One region of the Terrabacter lapilli genome, then DNA from elsewhere that is predicted to be linked to it. Evidence: riboswitches for the same ligand, from Rfam matches in the RefSeq annotation. Region 1 holds a riboswitch; the other holds the start of a gene.
What was found. Region 1 has a riboswitch for S-adenosylmethionine ahead of ABD241_RS20690 (putative leader peptide). Riboswitches for the same ligand answer to the same signal wherever they lie in the genome.

Region 2: linked by a shared signal. The riboswitch ahead of ABD241_RS10340 (cyclic-phosphate processing receiver domain-containing protein) and the one ahead of ABD241_RS20690 (putative leader peptide) in region 1 are both predicted to bind S-adenosylmethionine.

What each region holds. Positions count from the first base shown of each region.
Region 1 covers NZ_BAAAPU010000007.1:1,183,328-1,188,340, forward strand. The annotation lists gene ABD241_RS13550 (YajQ family cyclic di-GMP-binding protein) at 1-300, opposite strand, end outside; tRNA gene ABD241_RS13555 (tRNA-Tyr) at 435-515, shown strand; SAM riboswitch class IV at 1,134-1,246, shown strand; gene ABD241_RS20690 (putative leader peptide) at 1,281-1,361, shown strand; gene ABD241_RS13560 (amino acid ABC transporter permease) at 1,601-2,563, shown strand; gene ABD241_RS13565 (amino acid ABC transporter ATP-binding protein) at 2,560-3,339, shown strand; gene ABD241_RS13570 (ABC transporter substrate-binding protein) at 3,415-4,476, shown strand; gene ABD241_RS13575 (ABC transporter substrate-binding protein) at 4,524-5,013, shown strand, end outside.
Region 2 covers NZ_BAAAPU010000007.1:531,261-536,273, forward strand. The annotation lists gene ABD241_RS10335 (hypothetical protein) at 1-2,415, shown strand, start outside; SAM riboswitch class IV at 3,077-3,194, shown strand; gene ABD241_RS10340 (cyclic-phosphate processing receiver domain-containing protein) at 3,232-3,726, shown strand; gene ABD241_RS10345 (DUF3293 domain-containing protein) at 3,683-5,013, shown strand, end outside.

The DNA.
Region 1 (5,013 bases):
CTTGAGCGGCACGTCGAGGTGGTACTCCTTGCCGGAGAGGCGGGGTCCGGCCTCCGGCACGTCGAGGTGCTTGAGGCTGACCTTGCGCTTGACGAGGTGGGTCTGCACGACGTCGAGGACTGCGAGACAACGCTCCTCGGTGTTCGCCTTCATCTTGATGACGTCACCGGCGAGGTCGACCGAGGCGCCGACGTTCTTGAAGTCGTAGCGCGTCGCGATCTCCTTGCTCGCGCTGTTGACCGCGTTCGCGATCTCCTGCTTGTCGAACTTGCTGACGATGTCGAAGGAGGAGTCGGCCATCGGTGGGTCCTTCCAGATGCGTGTGGCTGGGCTGTCGGACGGGTGGCCGTGGGCACGCGGACATGCCGGACACGTCGCCGTGGTCCCGATTACTGACCCCGCCCGATCTCTTGCTATCCTTCCAGACGCACCAAGGCAGGTTGTCCGAGCGGCCAATGGAAGCGGACTGTAAATCCGTCGCGAAAGCTACGAAGGTTCGAATCCTTCACCTGCCACCCAGTGCGCCGAGAGGCCCTGACCAGCGCAAACGCGGGTCGGGGCCTCTTGCATGTACCCCGGGAGGGTACGTGGCGCCACGGATTCCGAAGGCTATTCTGCAAGCCTCTGACCTGCGGAAACGTGAGAGCCGAATGGCTCCGCGGGGAATATGTGGGGAAATCGGGCCCGGGACGGGGCGTCTCCTACGGGCCTCCCGCCCGTGACCTGCGGCGATGCGGGGGAGGGGGGTATGCAATCGCGACGGACTTCTGCGCCGTGGCGATTCGAGGCCCTTGCCTTGCCGGCACGGCGGCTGCGCTGCTGCCCCCACAGGACTGACTCGTAGTGCCGCAGGACCACGTCCACGGTTGAGGCGTTCGCCCGAGCGTCACAAGTTGGGGACCAGCTGTCGTCTCGATCCCGGGACCATCTCGACATGCGAAACGCGGCAGGATCTTTTCCTACTGTTTTAGTGGGGTATTGGGCGCGGTCTCAGTGAGTTTGCCCGACCGGATCACATTGTGCCGCAACATGTTTGGTGTCTACCGAGTCTCTCTGTCGATGTGTGTGAACGGTCTTGCGCTCCGCATCCATGCGGTTGCCCGCTTCGTACCGGTGTGCGTACGCTCACCGCAGGTCACGAGTTCCAGTGCACAGCCCCGGCTTGCTGGACAGCAACCCTCCTCCGCGGCGGGGTGCTCCGGGTGAAGACCTGGCCGGTCGCTGATGGCGCCGGCAAGCGCGGACTCGTTGATCGGGTCCCGGAGACCCGAGGAGCAGAGATGACCGCACGGACGACCACCCTGGTGGCCCGTCGGCACGTCGACCTGCTCCGCGTCTCCAGCGCGCTCTGTCGTCGGTGACGCACCGCCTCGCCGACGTCGACTGACGTAGCCCCGGCGGTACGCGACCTGGCCGCCCGGCGACCCCGTGCGCCGGGCGGCAACGACGCAGACCTCTATCCACGCCACCCGTCCCCGACGGGCGTGCCCGTGTCCCCAGGAGACCCTCAGTGTCCACCACCTCCGTCCCGAGAACCGCTCAGGCGGCACCTTCCCCATCCGCTCCTGCTCCACCGCCCGCGACGGCCGTCCTCACCGCCGTGCCCGACACGTCGCCCGTCCTCACCGTGGTCCCTCGGCGCACGCCGTGGACCTGGGTAGGTGTGGCGGGCGTGCTCGTCCTCGTCGCGATGTTCGTCAACGGGCTGGCCACCAACCCCGGCTGGGAGTGGTCCACTTTCGCCGCGTACTTCGCCAGCGAGACGATCGTGCGCGCTCTCGGCACCACCATCCAGCTCACCGTGCTCGGGACCGTGACCGGTTTTGCCCTCGGCGTCGTCCTCGCGGCAATGCGCCTGTCCCACAATGGCTTCCTGCGCTCGGTCGCGTGGACCTACATCTGGGCCTTCCGCTCGATCCCGCTCATCGTGCAGCTGCTCTTCTGGTTCAACATCGCCTACCTCTACCAGACCATCTCCTTCGGGCTGCCCTTCGGCCCCTCGTTCGGCAGCGTCTCCACCAACGACCTGTTCGGGGCCCTCGGCGCCGCCGTCCTCGGTCTGGCACTGCACCAGGCGGCCTACGCCGCCGAGATCATCCGCGGCGGCATCCTCGCGGTCGACGAAGGACAGCGCGAGGCAGCCGCAGCCCTGGGCATCCCGCGTCTGCGCCAGTTCACCAAGGTGGTCCTGCCCCAGGCGATGCGCTCGATCCTGCCGAACGCCGCCAACGAGGTGATCAGCCTCTTCAAGGGCACCTCGATCGTGTCGGTGCTCGCGATCCCGGAGCTCTTCTACCAGGTGCAGGTCATCTACGGACGCAACTCCCGGGTCGTGCCACTGCTGCTGGTGGCCACCGTCTGGTACATCGTGCTGACGACGCTGCTGTCGGTGGGCCAGTTCTACGTCGAGCGGCACTTCGCCAAGGGCAGCTCCCGCACGCTGCCACCGACCCCGCTCCAACGGCTGCGCTCGCGCCTGACCGCGTACACCGTAAGGCCCGCCGGCGCCCACAGCGGGCATGGCCGGACGCGCCACCCCGAGACGGCGGAGGTGACCCGGTGAGCACCACGAGCACAGCCGCTCCCGTCATCGACCTGCGCGGCGTCACGAAGTCCTTCTCCGGACAGGTGGTCCTGCACGACATCGACCTGCGGCTCGAGGAGGGGACCGTCACCGTCGTGCTCGGCCCCTCCGGTTCGGGCAAGTCGACGCTGCTGCGCACGATCAACCACCTGGAGAAGGTCGACCGCGGCCAGGTCCGCATCAAGGACACCCTCATCGGCTACCGCCAGTCCGGCGACCGGCTGCACGAGCTGTCCGAACGGGAGGTCCTGCGCCAGCGCAGCCGCATCGGGTTCGTCTTCCAGCAGTTCAACCTCTTCCCGCACCTGACGGTCCTGGAGAACGTCGTGGAGGCTCCCGTCTCCGCCCAACGCCGCCGCCGTACCGAGGTGGAGGCCGAGGCGCGGCAGCTGCTGGCCCGGGTCGGTCTGGCCGACAAGGCCGCCGCCTACCCGCGCCAGCTCTCCGGCGGCCAGCAGCAGCGGGTCGCCATCGCCCGAGCACTGGCCCTGCAGCCCGACGTCATCCTCTTCGACGAGCCGACCTCGGCGCTGGACCCCGAGCTCGTCGGCGAGGTCCTCGACGTCATCAAGGAGCTGGCCCGCGACGGCGCGACCCTGGTCGTGGTGACGCACGAGATCGGCTTCGCCCGAGAGGTGGCCGACACCGTGGTCTTCCTCGACGGCGGCCGCCTCATCGAGCAAGGGCCACCGGCACAGGTCCTCGACAACCCACGCCACGAACGGACCCGCGCCTTCCTCGAACGCGTCCTCTGACCACGCCGCACCCGCGGCACTGACCCACCCCTTCACCACGACTCGCACCCCTCGGGTGCCGAGAGGAGCTCCACCATGCCCAACCACGCCTCCCGTCCGGTGCACGCCGACCCGGTCACGACCACCCTCACCACCTCCCGCACCAGCCGGACCTCGACCCTGCGACTCACGCTCACCGGCTTGGCCGCCCTCGCAGCGCTGACCGTGAGCGCCTGCTCCGGCCCCGCCGAAGCCAGCTCGGCCGGCTCGGCTCCGTCCGCCCGGCCCGGCGCCGCCGCGGCCGGCATCAACACCTCGCCGAACCAGCAGCGCATCACCGCCGCCAAGGACGAGAAAGCAGCCGCCCTGCTGCCCGCAGCGATCCGTGCGCGCGGCACCATCACCGCCGCCAACGCCGGCGCCGGCGGCGGCACCCCGCCGCTCGTCTTCACCGCAGACGACGACAAGACCGTCATCGGCGTCGAGGTCGACCTCGCCCACCTCTTCGCCGACAAGCTCGGACTCAAGGTCGAGACCCCGGCCACGAGCTGGGAGAACGTCTTCCTCGGCATCGACTCCGGCCGCTACGACGTCGCCCTGACCAACGTCACCGTCACCGAGGAACGCAAGCAGAAGTACGACTTCGCCACCTACCGCAAGGACGACCTCGCGTTCGAGGCACCCAAGGGCGGAACCTGGAGAGTCACCAGCGGCAAGGACATCGCCGGCAAGACCATCGCCGTCGGCTCCGGCACCAACCAAGAGAAGATCCTGCTCGACTGGAACAAGGCCAACGTCGCCGCCGGCCTGGCCCCGGCGAACATCAAGTACTTCCAGTCGCAGACCGACTACTACCTCGCCCTGGCCTCCCACCGCATCGACGCCTACTTCGGCCCCAACCCGAGCGTCGCCTACCACGTCGCCACGGCCGGCCAGACCGAGGCGATCGGGCACTTCTCCGGCGCGGGCGAGTCCCTGCAGGGGCTCATCGCCGTCCTGACGAAGAAGGGCTCGGGCCTGGCCGCGCCGTACGCCGCCGCCATCAACTCGGCCATCGCCGACGGCAGCTACGCCAAGGTCCTGGCCCGCTGGAACCTCTCGAGCGAGGCGGTGGCCAAGTCCGAGGTCAACCCTCCCGGGCTGCCCAAGACCAGCTGAGCCGGTCGACCACCCACAGCCCTCACCGAACCAGGAGACGGAAGCCCATGCGAACCACCCCGATCCACCCGCCGGCCCGGCGATTCCTCGTCCTCGCCGCCGCGCTGCTGACCACCGCCGCCTCGCTGGCGGCCTGCGCCGACCCCGTTGCCCCAGGAGCCCAGAAGGTCGATCCCAAGGACCTCGGCGGGTCCAAGGTCCTGCCCGTCGCCTTCGACACGTCCGCGAACCAGAAACGCCCCGCCGCCGCCCTCCGGCCCGACATCGCTGCCGAGCTGCCGGCCGACGTCCGCGCCAGCGGCCGACTCGTCATCGGCAGCGGCGGCGCCGGGGGAGGCATCCCGCCACTGGCCTTCACCGCCGACGACAACCGCACCCCGATCGGCGTAGAGGTCGACATCGCCCACCTCGTGGCCGACGTTCTCGGGCTCAAGCCCGAGGTCGAGACCACGAGCTGGGAGAACCTCTTCATCGGCGTCGACTCCGGCAAGTACCAGGTCGCCATCTCCAACGTCGGCGTCTCCGAGGAGCGCAAGG
Region 2 (5,013 bases), 650 kb from region 1:
GCCACACTCGAGGCGCTTGTCCAGGCCTTCGAGAGGGCCCTGCCTGAGCTAGCGCACCCGCCTACGAATGACCCGAGCGCGTTCGAGCGCATCACCCAGGCGGCGCGGATGAGCAATGTACGGACTCAACAGCGCCCTCACGTGCCGCCTTGGGAAACCGAAGCCGCCGTCGAGGAAAAGCTGCGCGAACTAATCGGCGTCCTTCCCCTTGTCCCCGCGCATGCTCCCGCGCAGATCCGCACGATCGGCGGCAACACGTACGAGCTGCTGCTCAGCGACATGACGCCCGCACAAAGGGAATGTGTCAGGGACTCCGTGACCCAGAGCATCATCGCTGGGCAACCCCCGTTGCCAGATGCACCCTCACTTGCTTTCCTCCTTCGAATGCTCACTCTGGGCGACGAAGCCTTCCCACATGGCTTAGTGCCTCCAGCTCCGCTTTGGCCCGACGCCATCGCGACGCTCGACGGGGGTATGGCCGCGGCAGATGAGGCCTACATCGATTTGCACCATCACGGCTGGGCCACGGCAGAGAGACACTTCCTGCAGCTGCGCCCTGCCAGTCTCGCCGACGCTCGTCGCCTGCGCGACGCTCGCATCGCCTTCGCCGATTGCGCCGTTGGAGCCACCGAGGCCGCCACGGTCCGCGAGGGATGGAGGACCTACCTCCTCTATCAGGTTGGCCCCGGCATCGCTGCAGAGGAGCTTGGCCACTCCGGCTCTTGGAGCGACGGCAGCGACTTCGCCTACGCGAACGACATCCTCAAAAGGTCCATCTCAGCCGACGACTGGACCTTAGCCCATCGCATCAATGAAGAGATGCTCGCATGGGAAGGTGAGGTCGACCCTGACCAGCGCTCCTCCTTCGAATACCGATCGCGACGAGTGTCGAAGAAGTTCGGCACAGCAGAACGCAGCGCGAAGGTGACGCGCCCGAAGGATGCGCGCCCGATTCGCAACGCTGCCCCCATCGCCCCCAAGCGCCCCACCTCGGCTGAATCCGTAGTCCACGAGGCGCCTAGCGGGACCGACGACCGCACCCGCCAATTCATGCACGCCCTCGCCGCCAACAACCCCCACAGGTGCGTCGAACTCCTCAGCGAGATGGCTAATGGAGGGACTATCGGTCACCTTTGGCTGCTGTACGAGCTGGACAACCCATGGGCCAACGGCCAAATCCTCAAACACCCGGCACTCGACGATGAGCTGCAGACCTGGATTCTTCGGCGCGCCCGCCACGGAAAGAACGCGCGACCCGCATTGAGCAGGTACGTCCACCTCTTCGTCCGCCAACGAATCGAATTCGCCGCCCAGGTCCTCGAGCACGCCGAGGACGAGGCATCGATCCTCCTTGCCCTGGCCGAACACGGCCCGGACCTAGGGCCGGGCATCGCTGTCGCTTTGGCGAAACGCACACTATCCATGCCTGCCAAGCTCGCAACCTCGATCACCACCGCCATCACCAAACACATGGCCGACCGCCTACCGCAAGAAGTTCTTGATGTGGTAGTAGCGGCCCAAGAGAGCGCCAGCAGCGACCGCAAACCAAGCGCAGCGCTGTATGCGTCCCTCGACCAAGCCCAACAACGGCACCCGATCGTGATACCGGCCGCGCTCGAGGAACAGTCCGCCTCACAGTTCATCGAGCTACTCGGGCAGGTCGATGACCCCGGACGTGTCGAGGACCTCCTCCACAGGTGGCGCGGTGAACTTCCGTGGTCGGACCTCATGCGAGCCATCGACGATGGTGAGCTTGCCAGCGAAGTGGTTCGCCGGGTGGGCCGGCGAATCGGCGCACCACAGGAGATCGTGCGCCGTGCCGTACAGCTGGGGGCTATACCGATGAATGCCACGACCCAAGAGTCCCTTCGCTGGCTAGAGGCATTACTAGACATGCCCCCTTCGGGCGATGACGAGTTGCGCTCGGCGCGAGTCCTCCTCGCAAGCAAGCTCGTACTAACAGACCGCGGGGATCTAAGGAGCCGCCTGCCAGCGGCAGAATGGAAGGAGGCTGCCACGCTCAGCCTCCTCAACACCCTTGGCGATCAAGTACTGGGCCATCGCTACCGCGTGGACGACGTGGACCCGCGAATCTTCGAACTGGGAGGGCAGTGGATCCGGGAGGACGCCGTCAACGTTGATCACCTCATCGGCGTTCTGCCTCTGCCGACGGCGTGTCGTCTATGGTTCAGTGCCTACCCGAACGACGACGAGGGAACGATGTCGAACGCGCTTGGCGAGCCCGTGCCGGCAGCGCTCGAGGATTGGCTAACGGGCAGATTGGCAGACCCAACGCTCGGCTTAGAACCAGGCGACGTTGCGGACGCGTATTCGGCGATTGTGGGCTGGCAGGAGTCGCTGCGCGATCTAGTTGTTTACGCAGGCGAATTCCAGGATCGTCAGGAATTGGAGTAGGAGGCTAAGCGGCCTGAGCGCGGGCGTCGCCGCCTGCCCTCCTCTCCGCTCGGCGCGGTCGAGGCGATTTGCCTACAACAGAAGGCCGTCATCGCGAGATCTTCTCCGGTCGATGGGATGACCTGCTTGCTGCTCTCTTCAACGGCTGGGCCCGTGTTCTGCATCCCACGCCCGTGGAAGGGGTGGCACGATTTAGGCTGGGCGGCGAAAGTGCACCCGGTACACATTCGAGGCTGCCTCTCGAGCCTGGTTGTCAAAAGGCTCAGCGCTGTATTCTAGGTGGATGAGTTGAGGCTTGGGCCCAAGGTGCCATTCCCAGCTGCACGTCGCATTGCGCGCGTATGCGGTTCATCGATGCCGTCGCGCGGCGCCGGGTTCGGTAGGTCGTGAAGCTCGGATGCGAGTGCTGCAAAGGTCGCCGTCGAGGTTGCCGTCGCCTCGCGCGTGCAGCTGATTCAGCGTCGTCGCGACCTGCCGCCAAGGAGCTGCCATATCCGCGCCTATCGGCTCGGCGCTCGGCGCTCGGCGGATGCGCGGAGCGAGTCGAGCGGCGCTGTCGCAAAGACCGCGGCAATACGCCGCGAGTCGGCGGACGTGGGAGCCCAAGTAGGCGGCCGGAAGCCACGCTGATGTCCGAGGCGTCCTTTCATCATGTCTCCCGGGTCAAGAGGCGCGACCGTCACCCACCTTGGAGGGGTCGCCCGGCAACCGGTCCGCCCCGGTGCCGTCCAAGGAAGACCCGGCCGCGCCGGCATCCGTCGGCTCCGCCAGAGCGGGCCTCGGTTCAGGGGCTCCTTGGACCGAAAGGGGCTGTGGATGCACCCATCCCTGCTTCCCGAGCTTCGCCCGCAGACTCCGCTGGTCGTCCTCGTCGACGACACACGCGCCTTTCGAGACCGGCGATCCCACCTCCAAGTTCGCCGCGGCCACGATGCGGTCGAACTCCTTCGTGCCGTCGGGGACCGGCAGATCGACGAACTCTGGCTCGACTACGAGCTCCTCGGCGGGACGACGTCCGTCGCGGCGGTCGACCATCTCGTTGCTCGAGCAGAGCGCGGTAACCGTCTGGGCGTCGACGTGATCGAGGTCCATTCCGCACGAGTCCCTGAGGCGCTCCACATCACCCAGCGTCTGCAGCGCGCTGGGTATCGCGCCCGGCGGTGCTACGTGCAGGGCATCTGGACCCGATTCGACCCGGCGACCCACGACGAATGGCGTCCCGATGCCAGCGCCGGCATCGCTGAGCACCCCACTTCGAGGCGCGCGGATGCCAGCGGACCCGCCGACGTCACGGAGGGTTTCCGCGCATGATTCGCGACGCCTGTCTCTCGGTGCAACTGCGTCTGCACCTGCCGGCTGGACTCGTCGTCATCGAAAGTGGCGAGTCGGGGCAGCGGCCGGCGACGCACCCGCGCAGGCGGTCCACATCGTCACGGCATACAACCCGCACGGCCGGCCGGCCACGGAGTCGGACAACCGTCGCGCGCAGCGCGCCCTGGTCGCGCAGCCGGACGCCAGGAACGCGGCGTACCACCCGGCGGCCGGGGCCGACCCGGCGTGGCTGCACGTCGAACCGAGCGTTGCGATCGTCGGCCTGACGCGGCAGGAGGCTGTCGACCTCGGGTGGCGGTTCAAGCAGGACGCCATCTTCGAGTGGACGGCTGACGCGTTGACTGTCGTCTCCTGCACGGATGGCGCGACAGTGGCGCTCGGCTGGCGCCAGATCACGCCTGACGCGCGGGCCACCGGCGCCGACCGGGCGTGGCGGGAGCTCGGCCTGGCATCTCCGTACGTGTCGATCGCCGCCGCGAACACGGCGCTGAACCGCGCGCTCGAGGCGGTAGACGACCAGCGGGCCGCGGTGCTGAACTACGTTTTCCTCGACTTCGCCGCGGACTACTGGGCGCCGCGTGTCGAGGCGGAGCGGATGCGCGAGTCCCGACGCAAGGAGCAACCGCACGAGGCAGATCGGGCAGCCGCGGCGGCGGCGCGCCGAGCCCAGGAGCGACGTGAGAAGCTTCGCGCTCGTCAGTCGGAGGCACGCAGACGCCATGCCGCCGAGCACCGCGAGCACGTCGAAGCCGGGTGGCCCCAGGCGTGGCATCCGCAGCACGTCTACAAGTGGCTGAACCTCGGTGGTGACCTCGAGGGAGCCCGTCGCTGGCCAGACGAGGGCTTGACGCCGTCGGCCGTCCTCTCGGCAGCCGGGGCCATTGGGAATGCACTGGCTCTGCCTATTGCCGTCAGCGACCCTGCGGAGGTGGCGTGGTGGGGCGACACCTTGACCGACATCGCGGAAGGTACGTGGCCGCAGGTGCCGGCCTCCACACGCATCTCCGTCAAGCGGACGTTCCGGGACGGCAGACGGGAGCGCTGGTTCGTGCTGTCGGAAGCGGATGGTGGGGTCCGGGTCGAGCGCTGGCAAGCCTCGGCGGCGTCGCGTCCAGCTGCGCCGGATTGGACGCGCACCGTCGTCGGCGTCTTTCCGACGACCGAGGCTGCATTGGAGGCAGTTCCCGAACTGTCGACCGTCAGCCCCGACGTCGTCGGCGAGATCAACGCGGCGCGAGACAACGGCGTCGACCTGCTCGAGCACTT